4 regions of the Mesorhizobium sp. LEGMi-168a genome follow, and region 2 is predicted to be linked to each of the others. Evidence: predicted binding sites of a transcription regulator. Region 2 holds the regulator's gene; each other region holds the start of a gene.
The links. The regulator PhoB, encoded in region 2, activates phosphate uptake and scavenging genes when phosphate is short. The targets are predictions, from matches to a motif close to TGTCATNNANCTGTCAT.
Positions count from the first base shown of each region.

Region 1: the regulator PhoB is predicted to act here: its motif matches at 1,409-1,425, upstream of AC4FWB_RS24415 (PhoX family protein).
Region 3: the regulator PhoB is predicted to act here: its motif matches at 1,291-1,307, upstream of AC4FWB_RS16675 (putative 2-aminoethylphosphonate ABC transporter substrate-binding protein).
Region 4: the regulator PhoB is predicted to act here: its motif matches at 2,372-2,388, upstream of phnF (phosphonate metabolism transcriptional regulator PhnF).

Region 1 covers NZ_JBZEGV010000022.1:29,036-33,448, reverse strand. Annotated here, with positions in the region: gene AC4FWB_RS24430 (DMT family transporter) at 1-167, shown strand, start outside; gene AC4FWB_RS24425 (phosphatase PAP2 family protein) at 178-879, opposite strand; gene AC4FWB_RS24420 (hypothetical protein) at 898-1,236, opposite strand; gene AC4FWB_RS24415 (PhoX family protein) at 1,490-3,487, shown strand; gene AC4FWB_RS24410 (GNAT family N-acetyltransferase) at 3,539-4,213, opposite strand; gene AC4FWB_RS24405 (MarR family winged helix-turn-helix transcriptional regulator) at 4,210-4,413, opposite strand, start outside.
Region 2 covers NZ_JBZEGV010000019.1:71,332-75,744, forward strand. Annotated here, with positions in the region: gene pstB (phosphate ABC transporter ATP-binding protein PstB) at 1-470, shown strand, start outside; gene phoU (phosphate signaling complex protein PhoU) at 489-1,196, shown strand; gene phoB (phosphate regulon transcriptional regulator PhoB) at 1,216-1,905, shown strand; gene AC4FWB_RS22810 (ROK family transcriptional regulator) at 1,906-3,147, opposite strand; gene xylF (D-xylose ABC transporter substrate-binding protein) at 3,414-4,413, shown strand, end outside.
Region 3 covers NZ_JBZEGV010000011.1:102,614-107,026, reverse strand. Annotated here, with positions in the region: gene AC4FWB_RS16685 (IclR family transcriptional regulator) at 1-717, shown strand, start outside; gene AC4FWB_RS16680 (hypothetical protein) at 734-1,063, opposite strand; gene AC4FWB_RS16675 (putative 2-aminoethylphosphonate ABC transporter substrate-binding protein) at 1,588-2,658, shown strand; gene AC4FWB_RS16670 (putative 2-aminoethylphosphonate ABC transporter ATP-binding protein) at 2,747-3,832, shown strand; gene AC4FWB_RS16665 (putative 2-aminoethylphosphonate ABC transporter permease subunit) at 3,837-4,413, shown strand, end outside.
Region 4 covers NZ_JBZEGV010000005.1:208,924-213,336, forward strand. Annotated here, with positions in the region: gene AC4FWB_RS09765 (C3orf80 family membrane protein) at 1-100, shown strand, start outside; gene AC4FWB_RS09770 (carbon-phosphorus lyase complex subunit) at 103-1,218, opposite strand; gene phnH (phosphonate C-P lyase system protein PhnH) at 1,220-1,831, opposite strand; gene phnG (phosphonate C-P lyase system protein PhnG) at 1,831-2,292, opposite strand; gene phnF (phosphonate metabolism transcriptional regulator PhnF) at 2,430-3,173, shown strand; gene AC4FWB_RS09790 (zinc-binding alcohol dehydrogenase family protein) at 3,516-4,413, opposite strand, start outside.

The sequences.
Region 1 (4,413 bases), on a different contig from region 2:
CGACCGAATACTCGGCCTTCATCTGGGCGATCGCGCTTGGCTGGTTCTTCTTCGGCGAGGAGGTGGCCTGGACCACGCTGGCAGGGGCGTGCCTGATCGTCGCCGGTTGCCTGATCGCCGCGCGCGCAAACCCGAAACTTGCCGAGCCGATCGAAGCGGCGGTTTGAGAAGCGCGGATCACTCGCCGTCCGCCACCACTTTGCGCCGCTGCAGCAGGTGCGCCGCAAGCCAGCATAACATGGCCCAGGCGAAGCCGGCGCACCAGCCGGCTAGCACGTCCGACGGCCAATGCACGCCGAGATAGACGCGGCTGGTCCCGACCATCACCGTGACGAGCACGGCGAGCGCGAGCACGAAGATCTTGGTCCTGCGGTCCGGCAGGAAGCGGGCCGCCAGCGAGCCGAGGGTAAGATAGGTCACCGCCGACAGCATCGCATGGCCGCTGGGGAAGGAGAGCGACGTCTCGTTGACGAGATGCGAGACGAGATCGGGCCGCGGCCGGTAGACCTCGAACTTGAGCAGGCTGGAAAGCACCTGTCCGCCGGCCACAGCCGCGAACACGAACAACGCCGTCGCCGGCCTGCGGATCAGAAGCAGGTAGATGATCGTCGCGGTGGTGATCAGCACCAGCACGCTGGTGCTGCCGAGCGCGGTGACGTCGCGCACCGCGCCTTCCAGCCAGGGGGGGCCGATCGGGCTGTCCGGCTGCCCGGCATGGCGGAAGGCGAGCAGGATTTCCGTGTCGAAGGCGTGCGGGGTGGTGGCGCGCGCCACCTCCATGAGCTCCACCAGGCCCCACAGCCCGCCGGCGATCACCAGCCCGGCCAGCAGCACCGGAAATTCTATTCTGTTGAGCAGCGCGTTGGCGGTCGATTTCATCAGGGGCCTTGGGTCCAGCTACAGCCTTTGCATATAGGGCCCGAGCGTGATCAGCGCGACGGCTGCGATCGCCAGCACCACGCCGGTGGCCTGCAATGCATTCAAGCGCTCGCCGAAGAAGACCAGGGCCACGACGTTCACCGATACCAGCTGGATCACCGCTGACAGGCTGAACGACACCGACATGCCGAATTCTCGGATCAGCCTGAGCATGATCAGATTGCCGGCGGAATAGAGCGCGAGGGTCAGCAGGATCTTGGCCAGGCTCGGCGCCAGCCCCCATTGCTTGGCCGCCATCGCCGCAAAAAGGAAGATCACCGTCGAAACGCCAAGCTGCGCCAAGCCCAAGAAACCCACGTTTTCATCCCCTCCTGAAGCGGCTTTCGCCGCGCCCGTCGCCGCTGTTGTTTCCGAAGCGTGACAAGCCGTCAAGCTGATCCGGCGGGCAAGGAGCGCTGCTACGGGATCGCGCGCGGCCTGAGCCGAAACAATCGACAGCCGGCAAACCAGCCTTGTTTAATCACGCCGATGTCACGAAAATGTGATCGGCCGCTTATAGGGGTCGAAAGGTCACACGTTCCAGCCACCTCAAGAAGCCAGAGGACAGCCCATGACCGACTCCCCTGCAACCCGCTTCCGCACCAGCCAGCTCGAGGAGAATGACGGCCCGCCCGTCAATCCCACCGACAACCGCACCATGGGCGAGATCATCGCCGCGCGCTTCTCGCGCCGCGGCTTCCTGAAGGGTTCGCTGGCCGTCTCGGCCATCGCCGCCACCGTCAGTCCGCTGGCGCTCGTCGCTGCCGACGAGGCGCGCGCCACCGAGGCATCGGCCTTCAAATTCGACGAGCTCGAGGCCGGCATCGACGACAAGCACCATGTCGCGCCGGGCTACGATGCCGACGTGCTCTTGCGCTGGGGCGATCCGCTGTTTGCCGATTCGCCGGATTTCGACCCGGTGAAGCAGTCGGCCGAGGCCCAGGCAAAACAGTTCGGCTACAACAACGACTATGTCGGCTATATCCCGATCGACGGCTCGGCCGAGCATGGCCTGCTGGTCGTCAACCACGAATACACCAACCCGCATCTGATGTTCCCGGGCATCGTCAAGATCGTCGAGAAGGAAGGCGAGAAGGCCGCCGAGACAGCGCCGCTCAGCAAGGAGCAGGTCGATGTCGAGATGGCGGCGCATGGCGGCACCATCGTCGAGATCCGCAAGGAGGCCGGCAAATGGCAGGTGGTGCGCGACGGCAAGCTCAACCGCCGCATCACCTCCAACACCGAAATGGCGCTCTCCGGCCCGGTCGCCGGCCACGATCGCGTCAAGACCAATGCCGATCCGTCCGGCGCCAAGGTCATCGGCACGTTCAACAACTGCGCCGGCGGCGTCACGCCCTGGGGCACCTATGTGATGGCCGAGGAGAACATCCACGGCTATTTCTCGGGCGAGCTGCCGGAAGGCCACAAGGAGGCGGCGAACTACAAGCGGCTCGGCATTCCGGAAGGCGCGTATGAATGGGGCGCGCATTACGACCGCTTCAACCTCGCCAAGGAGCCGAACGAGCCCAATCGTTTTGGCTGGATCGTCGAGGTCGACGTCAACGATCCGAATTCGGTGCCGAGGAAGCGCACCGCCATGGGCCGCTTCAAGCATGAAGGCGCCGAATCGATCGTCGCCAAGGACGGCCGCGTCGTCTTCTATCTCGGTGACGACGAGCGCTTCGACTATGTCTACAAATTCGTCACCAAGGGCGCGTTCAACCCGAACGACCGCGCCGCCAACATGAACCTGCTCGACGACGGCACGTTGCATGTGGCGAAGTTCGCCGAGGATGGCTCGGTGGAATGGATGCCGATCGTGTTCGGTCAGGGCCCGCTGACGGCGGAGAACGGCTTTGCCGGCCAGGCCGACGTTTTGATCGAGACGCGCCGCGCCGCCGACCTGCTCGGCGCCACCAAGATGGACCGGCCGGAAGACATCCAGCCCAACGCCGGCAACGGTAAGGTCTATGTCATGCTGACCAACAATTCCAAGCGCAAGACTGATCAGGTCGACGCCGCCAACCCGCGCGCCGAAAACGCCTTCGGCCACATCATCGAGATCGTCGAGGACGGCGGCGATTTTGCCGCCACCAAGGGCAAGTGGGAAGTGCTCCTGAAATGCGGCGATCCTTCCGTGGCCGATGTCGGCGCCACCTTCTCGACCGCCACCACCGCCAATGGCTGGTTCGGCATGCCGGACAATTGCGCCGTCGATTCCGCGGGCCGGCTCTGGGTCGCCACCGATGGCCAGGGTCCGAAGGCCACCGGCCGCACCGATGGCCTGTGGGCTGTCGACACGGAAGGCGCTGCGCGAGCGACGTCAAAACTGTTCTTCCGCGTGCCGGTCGGCGCCGAGATGTGCGGCCCGCTGTTCGCGCCGGATGACCAGACCGCTTTCGTCGCCGTCCAGCATCCGGGCGACGGCGGCGAGGACTGGGAAGCTTTCGGCCGCCCGTCCTACTACGAGGACCCGTCGACCCGCTGGCCGGACTTTAAGCCGGACATGCCGGTGCGGCCTTCGGTCGTCGCCATCACCAAGCAGGGCGGCGGCAAGATCGGGGTTTGATCTGATCTGAAGGGGAGGGCTTCGGCGATCCGGAGCCCTTCCCTACTCCCGCTAGTCGGCGCGCTGAACCACGGCCATGTTCAGGGTGGTTCTCAATCGGAAGCCGATGGACTCGTAGAGCCTGATGGCGGGAGCGTTGCTGTCGTAGGCGTGGAGATACGGAACCTCGCCACGCGCCATGATCCGGTTCGCCACGAAGAGCGACAGCAGCCGGCCGAGGCCCACGCCGCGGAAATCCGGATGCGAGCACACGCCGCTGAGTTCGGTGTAGCCGGGCTGCTTCATGCGCTCGCCGGCCATCGCCGCAAGCCTGCCGCCGATCTTCACGCCCCAGAACTCGCCGAGGCTCATGGCCTCCAGCGTGAACGGGCCTGGCTTGGTGAGCGACGCCAGAGCCAGCATCTCGGCTGCATCGTCCTGCGTCAGCCGCTGCACGCGCTCATCGAACACGGTTTCGACCGGCTCTTCGGCGACCATCTGCACCAGCGATGCCGTCGAAACCGCTGCAAGTTCTGCAGGCAGGACGATCTTATCCGTCTGAACCAGGATCGCGCTTTCAAGCGGCAGCTTGCCCAGGGCCTGCAGGCTTTCCGCATCGTCCGCCGCTGTGGCGGCGAAGGGAACGATCGATGGCCGGTACCGCCGGGCAAGGCTGTCGCCTTCCGCGAAGGCCTGATGGCGAGTCGCGAGCGCGCTCCAGATGGGACGGTCGAGAACGTGTTTCATGACGCGACGGCATTGGCCTTTTCCGCACGGCGGTCGAGCGGGGTTGCGGCCAGCCGGTCCTCGATGGCGGCGAGCTGACCAAGCAGCGGCCCGGAGAGGTCCGCGCATAATTCCGCGACCGCGTCCTCGATGCGCGGCCAGACGTCACGCTTCGCGGTATCGACCAGGCGCTGGCCGTTCCGCGACAGGGAGACGATCCT
Region 2 (4,413 bases):
CGTTCCCGATGTCGATCTACGAGAACATCGCCTTCGGCGTCAGGCTGTATGAGAAGATCAGCAAGGCCGAGATGGACAACCGCGTCGAGCAGGCGCTGAAGCGCGCGGCGCTGTGGAACGAGGTCAAGGACAAGCTCAACGCCAGCGGCCAGAGCCTTTCGGGCGGCCAGCAGCAGCGGCTCTGCATCGCCCGCACCGTGGCGGTGAAGCCGGAGGTCATCCTGCTCGACGAGCCGGCCTCGGCGCTCGATCCGCTGTCGACCGCCAAGATCGAGGAACTGATCGACGAATTGCAGGCCGACTACACGATCGTGATCGTCACCCACAACATGCAGCAGGCGGCGCGCGTGTCGCGGCAGACGGCGTTCATGTATCTCGGCGAGCTGGTCGAGTTCGACCGAACCGAGAAGATCTTCACCTCGCCCCGCGAGAAGCGCACGCAGGACTACATCACCGGCCGCTTCGGCTGAGTTCACACGAGGACATCAATCATGGCCCATACGGTCGCTTCCTTCGACGAGGATCTCGGGCAGATCAGCCGGCTCATCCGTGATATGGGCGATCTCGCCGGCTCGATGGTCGGCGCCTCGACCAAGGCTCTGCTCAATTCCGACAATGCTTTGGCGCAGCGCGTCGTCTCCGACGACGCCATCATGGACGCGCGTCAGCGCGAGCTCGACGACCGCGCCATCACGCTGATCGCCAAGCGCCAGCCGATGGCCGACGACCTGCGCAGCGTGGTCGGCGCCATCCGCATGGCCGGCGACCTCGAGCGCATCGGCGACCTCGCCAAGAACATCGCCAAGCGCGTCGGCTCCGTCGGCGTCAGCGCCGCGCCGCGCGACCTATCGCACTCGATCGACGCGATGGCGCAGCTGGTGCTGATCCAGGTCCAGGGCGTGATCGAGGAGTACACGGCGGGCGACGCCACGGCGCTCGCCAAGCTCAGGAACGACGACGAGCGCGTCGACGTCAAATACACCTCCGTCTTCCGCGAGCTCCTGACTTACATGATGGAGGATCCGCGCAACATCACGGCTTGTACGCACCTCCTGTTCTGCGCCAAGAATCTGGAGCGCATCGGCGACCATGTGACCAACATCGCCGAGAACGCCTATTATGTGCTGACCGGCACCCAATTGCCCGCCAATCGTCCGAAGCAGGACGAGACGGCGATGTCGGCGCCGGCGGCGTGACAGCGAAGGTGCCTGCCAAATGATCGCCCCACGCATCATGGTGGTGGAGGACGAGGAGCCGCTGGGGGTGCTGCTCCGCTACAACCTCGAATCCGAGGGTTATCAGGTCGAGGTGGTGACCCGCGGCGACGAGGCCGAGATCCGCCTGCAGGAGAACGTGCCCGACCTTCTGGTGCTCGATTGGATGGTGCCGGCGGTTTCCGGCATCGAGCTTTGCCGGCGCCTCAGGATGCGGCCCGAGACCGAGCGGCTGCCGATCATCATGCTGACCGCGCGCGGCGAGGAAAGCGATCGCGTGCGCGGCCTCTCGACGGGCGCCGACGACTACCTGGTCAAGCCGTTCTCGACGCCGGAATTCATGGCCAGGGTCAAGGCGCTGTTGCGCCGCGCCAAGCCGGAGGTGCTGTCCAGCGTGCTCAAGGTCGGCGACATCGTGCTCGACCGCGAATCGCACCGCGTCTACCGCAAGAAGAGCGAGATCAGGCTCGGCCCGACCGAGTTCCGGCTGCTCGAATTCATGATGCGGCATCCCGGCCGGGTGTTCTCGCGCAGCCAGCTGCTCGACAATGTCTGGGGCGAGACGATCTATATCGACGAGCGCACGGTGGACGTGCATGTCGGACGCCTGCGCAAGGCGGTCAACAACGGCCGCATGCCGGACGTCATCCGCACGATACGCGGGGCGGGCTACGCGATCAGGGAAGACTGATCAGGCGACGTTCTTTCCGGTGCCGGTCCTCGCCTGCACGCCCGGCGCGAAAATCTCCTGGTCGACGAAGCTCAGCGCGCGCATGGCGCAGCCTTCGCGTATCAGCGGCAATTCGTTCGGCTCAGTGTCGAAGGAGATCGATTTTGAGTGCTGGCCGCCGGCGGTCTGGGCGATGGCTTCCCGCAACGCCGGCTCGATCAGGTCGAAAGCCGCGGCGCTGACGCCGACCATGGCGACCGGCGCCGGGTCGATCAGCGCGAACAGGCTGCCCAGCCCAAAGCCCAGCGCTTCGCCCGCCCGGCGATAGGCCTCGCGCTCCGGGCCGTCTTTTTCGCGCGCCTTCGCGGCAAGAGCCCGCATGTCGGCGTCGCCGACGTCGACCGGCTCGGCATCCTCGCTCATCTTCATGGCGCTGCGCCAGATGGCGTAGTTGCCGGCATAGGCCTCGACGCAGCCGCGGCGTCCGCAGCGGCAGAGCGCGCCGCCGGGACGGTGGATCATGTGGCCGAACTCGCCGCCGGAAGAGTGCGTGCCGGTGAACAGCTCGCCCTTCAGCACCAGCCCCATGCCGATGCCGTGCGAGAGCAGGATGGCGATGAAGTTGTCGCGGTAGCGGTCGGGGTCGCGCCATTGCAGCGCCACCGCCATCATGTTGCAGTCGTTCTCCATGGTGGCGGGAATGCCGAATTCATGCTCCAGGATGTCGGCGAAGGGAATGTCGGTCAGCGGCGTGATCGGCGACCACAGCATGGCGCGGGCGTGGGAATCGGTGATGCCCTGGATGCCCATGGCAATGCGGGCGACGCTGCCGACATCGAGATCCGGGTCCTCCAGCCGGCGCCGGACAATCGCCGTGCATTCGCCGATCAGCTCGTCGCGCGGCATGGTCAGCGTGTCGAGGCGCCGCTGCTCTTCGGCGATGACCTGACCGGCATAGTCGATGACGGCGACGGAGAGGAAATTCAGCGACAGTACCACCGTCACCACCGCGGCCGCTTCGGGGTTGAGGGCGAGGCCGACTTGTGGCCGGCCGCGCTTCAGCGACGTGGTCTCGCTCGGCTTGCTCTCGGCCAGGATGCCTTCCTGGATCAGGTCGGCAGAGATCGCCGAAATCGTCGAGTGGCTGAGCCCGGTGGTCGCGGCGATTTCCGTGCGCGACGGCTGGTCGGCCCGGCGCACGGCCGAGAGCACCATGGCGCGGTTGCGCCGGCGCAGGTCGTCGTGGCGGATTCCGACCGACATCGTTTTCCTTCCTCCCGGGCGTCGCGGCCTTCTCATCATGCCATGGGCCGTCGCCGACGTGCTAGGGATACTGGCAGAAGCTGCCGGGGCTGTCATTATTTATTGCGGAGCTCGAAAAAAAGTTTGCGACACCTCAAAAACCATCAGAATCGCAGTTGACAGCGCTTCGACGTTGCATCAGTGTTTTTTCGAGGCTCGAAAAAAAGCCTCTGTGTGCGGCCTTCGGGCCAGTCTGGGTCGCGCCGCAATGGCGCAGGGAGGAAATCATGAAGAGATTCGCAACCGCCATCCTGGCGGGTGTCGCCATGTCGCTGACGCTGGCGTCGGTCGCAGAGGCAAAGGACAAGGTGATCGGCGTTTCGTGGTCGAATTTCCAGGAAGAACGCTGGAAGACCGACGAGGCGGCGATGAAGAAGGCCATCGAGGCCGCCGGGGACAAGTACATCTCCGCCGACGCGCAGTCCAATCCGGGCAAGCAGCTGACCGACGTCGAGAGCCTGATCTCGCAGGGCGCCAACGCGCTGATCATCCTGGCGCAGGACGCCTCGGCGATTGGGCCGGCAGTTCAGAAGGCGCTGGACGAAGGCATTCCGGTCGTCGGCTACGACCGCCTGATCGAGAACAAGGACGTGTTCTACCTGACCTTCGACAACAAGGAAGTCGGCCGCATGCAGGCCCGCGAGGTGTTCAAGGCCAAGCCCGAAGGCAACTACGTCTTCATCAAGGGCTCGGGCGCCGATCCGAATGCCGATTTCCTGTTCTCGGGCTCGATGGAAGTGCTGAAGGAGGCCATCGACAGCGGCAAGGTCAAGAATGTCGGCGAGGCCTATACCGATGGCTGGCTGCCTGCCAACGCGCAGAAGAACATGGAGCAGTTCCTGACCGCCAACGACAACAAGGTCGATGCGGTCGTAGCGGCCAATGACGGCACCGCCGGCGGCGTCGTCGCGGCGCTGACGGCGCAAGGCCTGGCCGGCACCGTTCCGGTCTCCGGCCAGGACGGCGACCATGCCGCGCTCAACCGCATCGCGCTCGGCACGCAGACGGTGTCGGTGTGGAAGGATGCGCGCGAGCTCGGCAAGAACGCCGCCGAGATCGCCTCGCAGCTCGCCGACGGCAAGAAGATGACCGATATCGCCGGCGTCAAGGACTTCACGACGCCTGGCGGCAACACCGTCAAGTCGCTGTTCCTGACCCCGGTCGCGATCACCAAGGACAATCTCAACCTCGTCATCGATGCCGGCTGGATCAAGAAGGACGAGGTCT
Region 3 (4,413 bases), on a different contig from region 2:
GAGCTGGCAGCCCTGCTCGGCACAACCAAGGGAACAGTCTTCCGCCATCTGCAGACGCTGGTGGAGCGTGGTTATGTCGACCAGAACGCGGTTTCGGCCCGTTATAAGCTCGGCACCAGATCCTATCTCATCGGCCAAGTCGCCGCCGGGCGCATCGAGTTGCTGACCGCCTCGTCCGATGCGATCGCCGCGCTGCGCGACGAGATCGGTGAGACCGTAGTCGTCTCGGCGTTGCGCAATCGGTCACTGGTCGTGCTGCGCACGGTGTTCGGGAAATCCAACCTGGAGATCGGCGTCAGGCAGGGCAGCGAGCTGGTCCTGCACGGCACCGCCCAGGGCAAAGTGGCGCTTGCCTTCAGCAATCGTTCGCTGCTCCAGCATGTGCTGCGCCAAGGCCTCACCCGCTTGACCGATCACACGATCGTCGATGCAGCGAAACTGGAAGCCGAGCTGGCGCAGGCGCGGGCGCAAGGGTTCATCACTGCTCCCAACGAGGAGACGTTCGGCATTAATGCGGTAGCGGCGCCGATCTTCGATCGCATGGGGGACGTTGCGGGGACAGTTGCCATTGTCGGCTCGGTGCAGAACATCAAGCCGATACCGGATCAGGCTCAGATCGATGCTCTGCTCAAGGCCAGCCTGCGCATCTCCTGGAATCTCGGCTATGACCGCGGCGCCATCGACGCGCGCAGGCGCATGCAGCCGGCGGCCTCCTGACGGCGGTTTTCGAGAGTCAGGGTCTCAGCCAGACGGCGAGCGCGATCGCCAGGATCAAAACAGCGCCTATGCCGAGCACCGCTGCGATCACTTCGCGATCGCGATGCAGCGGGATTCCACGCGCCTTTATCCTGGCAAGGAGCAGTTCCAGGTCCGCGTCGCGCTCGAACTCCACGCGGCGCGGCGCGCCATCGATATTGATGTCGACAAAAGGCCGACCGTGTTGCCGACCGATCACGCAACCTTTTGCCTGTGCAAGGAGCCCATCAATACGGGAAGTGGTTGCCGGCCCAAAGCGCATCGACGGCGCGGCGCCTGAGAGCAAATACTGGTAGTCAATATACATTCCAGTCACCGGTCATCGAGGCGCCCAGGACGTGCGGTAGTGCCGAATATGATCGAAACGCTGCTTTGATCGCGGAGATGCTGGTCAGCGCAAGCGGACTTTTCAACTGTCCAGTACCGCAACGCGTTCCCGTCATCTGGCCTGACGGCCTTACCTGCCGCGAGCCGTACTAGGCAGGCGTTTTTCCCAGCAAAACACTGTTTCTCACTATGCGCACAGATGGGGAAAGTCAACCGTTTGTCATGGAATGCCGCCGAGGCGGACATAGTTGATCGCAAGATCGACGCCGCCCCGAGCCCGGCTAAAGCGCGTCGTGCTGAAAGGGATTCAAGCGACCGGCTTTAAAAGGCCTGGTCTTGGTTGCATGTCGTTCTCTCAAAACCGCCGCGCACTTTGAAAATTGGTCGTCTCTGACGCCAGCCATCGTCGTTCGCGATGGCTGACTTCCGGATCGCGCATTTTCGGCTTCCGGATGGGCGTCTACCGTAGAAACATGCCGTGGTGCATAACAAGGGGAGAACAAAATGACCACTAACGTCCAAACGCCACAACACTCGCGGAGACATCGGTGGACGCTGTCTGTGCTTCTTGCCGCCGCCCTCATCGCGCAGACTGTTTCGACGGGATATGCTCAGTCAGCCAAAGAGACCATCACCGTCTACACCGCACTGGAAAAAGAGCAACTCGCCCCATGTAAGGCCGCGTTCGAGAAGCAATATCCCGACGTCGAGATTGCTTGGCTGCGGGACAGTCCTGGAATCGTCTTGGCGCGCTTGCTGGCCGAGAAGGACAATCCACACGCGGACGCGGTTTGGGGTGTGCCCCTGATGCACCTCGTTAGCCTGGACAAGCTTGGAATGCTCGAGCCCTATGCGCCGAAGGACTATGAGAAACTGAAGCCGCGCTTTCGCGATGACAAGAATCCGCCTGCATGGACTGGCATGGACACCTGGATGAGCTTGATCTGTTTCAACACGATCGAGGCGAAGAAACGCAACATCCCGGCGCCAGAAACCTGGGCGGATTTGGCCAAGCCGATCTACAAAGGGCAGATCACGATGCCCAATCCGGCTTCCAGCCATACCGGCTATCTGGCCGTCAATCATTGGAAGCAGTCCATGGGGGACAAGGCCTGGCCATTCATGGATGCGCTCCATGAGAACATCGCCCTCTACACCCATTCAGGGTCAAAGCCCTGCAAGATGGCGGCGACCGGAGAATATGTCATTGGTATTTCAACCGACATCACGGCGCCTCAGCTCAAAGCGAAAGGTGCGCCCATCGATATCATTCTGCCGAAGGATAAGACTGGATGGGATATCGAGGCGACTGCGATTATCAAGGGCACGAAGAAACTCAAGGCTGCCCAGGAACTGGCCGACTTCTCCGTGAGCAAGGCGGCCAACGACCAGTACAACAAGTTCATGGCCATCGTCGCCTACCCTGGGGACTTTCCCACCCCGAAGGCATATCCGGCCGGCGCCGAGGCTGCGATGTCCGATCAGGACCTTGCCACGAGCGCGCATGATCGCGAAGCCGTCACGGCGGAATGGGTCAAGCGTTACGACGGCAAATCCGAACCGAAGAACAATTGAGACCTGACAGCCGGCTGCCGCGTACTTGCAGTGCGCGGCAGTTTCAGGGGGCATTATACCACCTCGAAGGACTTGGATCCCCAACTCGATGAACGCCTCTAATGGTAAGGCATCCGCGCTTCTTGAGATCCGCGACGTAGGCAAGATTTTCGGGCGCCATGTCGCGCTTAAGAAGATCGATCTCGACATCCATGATGGCGAGTTCGTCAGTTTCCTAGGCCCTTCAGGTTGCGGAAAGACGACGCTTTTGCGCATCATAACTGGGCTGGAGCGGCAAAGCACCGGCACGCTCAGACACGCAGGCCGCGACATATCCGATCTGTCGGCGGCCGAGCGAGGGTTTGGCATACTGTTCCAGTCCTATGCGCTATTTCCAAATCTCACCGTTCGCCACAATGTGGGCTATGGTCTGAAATCAGGCCGGCGCGAAGCTCATGAGCGGGTCAGCGCACTGCTCGAAATGGTTGGCCTGCCGGGCATCGAGGACAAGTATCCCTCGCAGCTTTCGGGAGGGCAGCAGCAGCGCGTTGCCTTGGCGCGAGCCCTTGCGCCGAGACCGAAACTGCTTCTGTTGGATGAGCCGTTAAGCGCGATTGACGCCAAGGTGCGCGTGCACTTGCGGGAACAGATCAAGGATCTGCAACGCCGGCTTGGACTGACGACGATCATGGTCACTCACGACCAGGAAGAAGCCCTGGCGATGGCAGATCGGATCGTCGTCATGAATCACGGGTCCATTGAACAAGTCGGCTCGCCTGCGGAGATCTACGGCCGTCCGTCTTCATTTTTCGTCGCGGACTTCGTCGGCAAGATGAACGTGATCACCGGTCATGTTTCGCACGGCGTGTTCAGGACTGAGCATGGCACAGTGGCGATAGCGGTGCCGGTCGGTTCGGCCGACGGCGCAGCACGGCTTTGCGTCCGTCCCGAGGACATCGCGGTGTCGGCGGCGCCTCGCGACGGCGCAGGCGCCGCCAGCAAAGCGCTGGCGAGCGTGACGGGGGCGGAATTCCTGGGCCCCTTCACCAGACTGCGGCTTTGTGTGCAAGAATGGGGCGTCACTACATTGTGTGCCGATGTTTCAGCGCGCGAACTGCAAGGCCTTAAGATTGGCCCTGGTGAATCCGTGGCCGTAGCGCTGGACCCACATCGCATGCAGTTGCTGTCGGCATAAGATCATGCCTAGCGGGAACCAGATCGAAATTGTCGCCCTGCGCCGCCGACCCAAGTTGACGTCCGAGGCAATCGCCCATTTCGGGCTGACAGCGATACTGGTCGCAGTGCTCATCGCATTGGTGCTCCTGCCGGTCGCGTCAATTCTCGTAAAGAGCGTCGAAGACCAAGACGGGACCTTTGTTGGGCTGGCCAATTTTCAGGCCTATCTCGCCAGCTCATCGCTTTCAGTTTCGATTGGAAACAGCCTGTTGCTGGGCGCGCTGACCACGGCGATTACGGTCGCGATCGCCTTTGCCTATGCCTACGCTCTTTCGCGCAGTTGCATACCTCTCAAACCGCTCTTCCGAGGCATCGGCCTCCTGCCCATCCTTTCGCCTTCGCTGCTGCCGGCGATCGCGCTGATCTATCTTTTCGGCAATCAAGGTTTCCTCAAGGATTGGATTGGGGACGCGACGATCTACGGCTTATCCGGGATGGTCGCGGCACAGGTTTTCTACTGCTTCCCGCACGCGCTAATGATCCTCATGACGGCCTTGGGTATGTCGGATGCGCGTCTCTACGAGGCCGCGCAGACATTGG
Region 4 (4,413 bases), on a different contig from region 2:
GAAGATGGTCCTGCCCGCGCCAAAGGCGCCTCCACGTGGCGAGACCGTTGCCGGCGCGCGTGGCTTTATCGGCCTGTGGTTCGGTGGCGGCGGACGTTAGGGTCATTCCGCCGCCTCCCGCTTTTCCTCGGCGGCCTTGTCCTCATTTTCCCGCGCCTCGTATTCGGCGCGCATGCGGCGGACCAGGTCGAGCTCGGCCTGGAAGTCGACATAGTGCGGCAGCTTCAGATGTTCGACGAAGCCGGTCGCCTGAACGTTGTCGGAGTGCGAGATGACGAACTCCTCGTCCTGTGCTGCGGCGACGACATCCTCGCCGAGCTCGCTCGCGCGCAGCGCGCGGTCGCACAGCGCCATCGCCATCGCCTTGCGCTCGCTCTGGCCGAAGACCAGGCCGTAGCCGCGGGTGAATTGCGGCGGTGCCTTGGCCGAGCCCTTGAACTGGTTGACCATCTGGCATTCGGTGACGCGTATGGAGCCCAGCGGCACGGTGAAAGGCAGTTCCGGCACGTCGAGCTCCAGCTCGACCTCACCGATGCGGACCTCGCCGACGAAGGGATGGTTGCGGGCATAGCCGCGCTGTGTCGAATAGCCGAGCGCCAGCAGAAAACCCTCGTCGCCGCGCGACAGCGCCTGCAATCGGATGTCGCGCGCCATCGGGAATTGCAGCGGCTCGCGCGTGATGTCGCCGGGGACATGGTCGCGCGGCATGTCGCCGTCGGCTTCGATCAGGCCTTCATGCGCCAGGATCGAAGAGACGCGCGGCATCGCCTCGGGTTCGGCCGGACGCTGCGCGGGCGTCTCGACATCGGCGCCTGCGGTGAGCTCCGGATCGAGCAGCCGGTGGGTATAGTCGAAGGTCGGACCGAGCACCTGGCCGCCGGGAAGGTCCTTGTAGGTGGCCGACACGCGCCGCTCGACCTGCATGGCGCCGGTGTCGACCGGGCTGGTGTAGCCGAAGCGCGGTAGCGTGGTGCGATAGGCGCGCACCAGGAAGATCGCCTCGATCATGTCGCCGCGCGCCTGGACGACGGCAAGGGCCGCAAGCTCGCGGTCGTAAAGTGAGCCTTCGCTCATCACCCGGTCGACGCCGAGCGCCAGCTGCTCGACGATCTGGTCGAGGCGCAGCGCCGGCACCGAGCGGTCGCCGCGGCGGCGATCGGCCAGCAGGCGATGGGCGTTGGCAATTGCGGCCTCGCCGCCTTTCACCGCGACATACATGTCACGCCTCCATCGTCTTGATGCGGGTGGTGCGCGGCAGGCAGGCGAGGCTGTCGGGCGCCGCCAGGATGATGTCGACACCGCGCGGGAAACGCTGGTTGTTCTGCTTCCACTGCTCGACGAAATGGCGCGGCATGCTTGTCGGCGCGATCATCGCGGTCTTCTCGATGCCTGGGCCTTCGAGCAGCAGCGACGGACCGGAGGCGAGATCGTCGACCAAAAGGATCAGCGTCGTCGAGCGGTCCGGATATTCCTGCGTGCCTTGCGAAAAACCGTCGAGCGCCGCCATCTCGGCCGGGTTGGCGATCAAAGCGAAATGCGCGTCGGCGGGCGTGTTGGCCAAAGGCGCGCCGGTGTGAAAGCCGAGCCACGCTTTGACGGAAGCTTCGGCCTGCAGCCGCGGATCGAGCCAGATCGGGGTGTCGTTGTCGCAGAGTGAAAGCGCCACGGCGCCGGCGGTTGCCGACAGCGGTGCCGGCGGCTGGGCGAGTGACGGCAGGGCCTGAACGGTGCCGGGGCGGGCCATCGCGTCCATGATGGCGCGGAACACGCTCTGTGCATTAAAAACTGGATCGGCGAAGCCGCCTTCAATCGATTGCGTGGCGATATCCATCAGTCCTCTCCGCGCACCATGGTGAAGAAATCCACTTTCGTGGCCGCCGTCTCGACGCGCCGTTTTTCACGCGCCGTTTCGAGCATCGCTCGCAGCGGCGCGACGAGCTTCGTTTCGACCGCTTCGCGATGGCCCGGATCCTGCCAGAGCGCGTCGGCGATTGCCGCGAGCTTGGCTTTGGCCTTGTCGCGGCCGAGCGCATAGGAGTGGCCGACCTGTCCGGAGGGCAGCCGCACGGTCGTACGGGTGACGGTCGCCTCGCCGACATTGAAGGGTGCGCCGCCGCCGCCGATCCGCCCGCGCACCGTCACTAGGCCGGTTTCCGGACCGCGCAGCAGTTCGGCCTCGGCGGGGAAGCCGGAGCCGTCCCACAGACGCGCGATCTCGTCGGCCGCCGCATGCGCCAGCGTCGCCATCACGGCCCGCCGCTCGGCCTGCTCGCGCGCTTCCTGTCCTCGCATCGCTTCACTCCTCGCATAGGTAATTTATCTATTGATATAGACAACTATACAAATTATACTCATCACCTAACGAGAGTCCATGACGGGTGGATGACAAGAGGCGCAAAAGTTAGCGCGAAGACGTTGGGGGCGGGGAAATGACCGGGCTGGCGAGCAGCATCGAAAGGCGCAGCGGCGTGTCGCTGTGGCGGCAGATCGCCGACAGGATATTGCAGGGGATCGCGAGCGGCGATTTCACGGAGAACACGGCGCTGCCGCCTGAAGTCGTGTTGGCGGAACGCTACGGCGTCAACCGTCACACGGTGCGCAGCGCCATTGCCGCCCTGGTGCAGGAAGGCGTGCTGAGGGCCGAGCAGGGGCGCGGCACCTTCGTTTTGTCGCGCAAGCGCCTGTCCTATCCGATCGGCGCGCGCACGCGCTTCTCGACCGGGCTGCAGGGCCAGACGACCGAGCGCCACATCGCCCTGCTGTCGTCATCGACCGAACCGGCCAACCGGCGCATCGCCGAGGCGCTCGGCGTGGCCAGGGGAGCAGCAGTGATCCGTCTGGAAACACGCGGCGAGGCCGACGGGCATCCGGTGTCGCGCGCGACGACCTGGTTCGATGCAAAGCGTTTCGCCGGCATCGAGGCCGCGATGGCGGAGACGGGATCGATCACGGCCTCGCTCAAACGCTTCGGCATCAACGATTATCTGCGGCACTCGACGGTGCTGTCGGCGCGTCACGCCGATGCCGACGATCTTGCTGCACTTGATTTGCAACCGGGCGCCATTGTGCTGGTCACCGTCGCCGTCAACGTTACGCTCGACGGCCAGCCGATCCAGTTCGCGGAGTCGCGATTTCCGGCGGAGCGGGTGGAACTGAAGCTGTCGGCATTGTAGGGAGTGCTGGCCTGATACGAGACCGTGATTTATCTGATTCACGCTGATATCAGACCAGCTCGGTCGCGCTTACTTGTCAGCGGCTTGACGTTTGAGGACCGCCTTCCCCCACTCCGTCTCGGCTTCGCCGAGCCACCTCTCCCCCCTCCGGAGGGAGAGGAAGGGAGCCCGCTGGCGGCGGGATAAGGAGGGAGTCTGGTTGAGGAGCGTTGGCTGCAATAGGCTCGTACCCTTCCTCTACCCCGTCGATCGGGGGAGAGGTGGCTCGGCGAAGCCGAGACGGAGTGGGGGTCGACCTGCGCGGCGCGTCGTCAATTCGGGCCGGGTTCACCGCCTGCCATGTTATGGCCCAACCTCGATGACCGCCTTGATCAGGCCGGATTTCTCATGCGCCCAGCGCGCGAGATCGCGCGGCGTGCCGGCAAGGGTGGTGCGATGCGTGACGAGTTTGCCGAGCGGCACGGCGCGGTTGCGGATCGAGGCGGCGACGTGATCGAAATCGGCTTTGAGCGCATTGCGGCTGCCGATCAGCGTCATCTCGCGCTTGTGGAACTCGGGGTCGGAGAAGGTGATGTCGTCCTTGACGACACTGACCAGAACCAGCGTGCCGCCATGTGCGACATGGGCGAAGGCAGACTGCACCGACTGCGTATTGCCGGTGGCATCGAACACCAGGTCGAAGCCTTCGCCGTCGGTCGCCTGTTTGACCAGTTCGGCTGGCGATGCCTTCGAACCGTCAAGCGCGGTGAAACCTAGCTCGCCTTCGGCGAAACCGAGCCGTTCGGTGCTCATATCGAGCAGGCTGACATCCAGCCCGGCGATGCGGGCAAAGACCGCCGTGCCGAGGCCGATCGGGCCGGCGCCGATGACCAGCGTGCGCGCGCCTTGCGCAGCAAGCGAGCGCCGCACGGCATGCGCGCCGATCGCCAGGAATTCGACCGCCGCGGCATCGGCCAGCGACAGGCCGTTCGCAGGATAAAGATTTTGCGCCGGCACCAGGATCTCGTCGCACATCGCGCCGTCGCGATGCACGCCGAGCACCTCGATCCGGACGCAGCAGTTCGGCTTGCCGTGCCGGCAGGCGATGCATTTGCCGCAGGCTAGATAGGGATTGATGACAACCGGCTCGCCGACGGCAAGGTCGACGCCTTCGCCCCTTTCGGCCACCGTGCCCGAGACCTCATGGCCCATGATGCGCGGATAGGCAAGGAAAGGATGCTTGCCTTCGAAGATGTGGTAG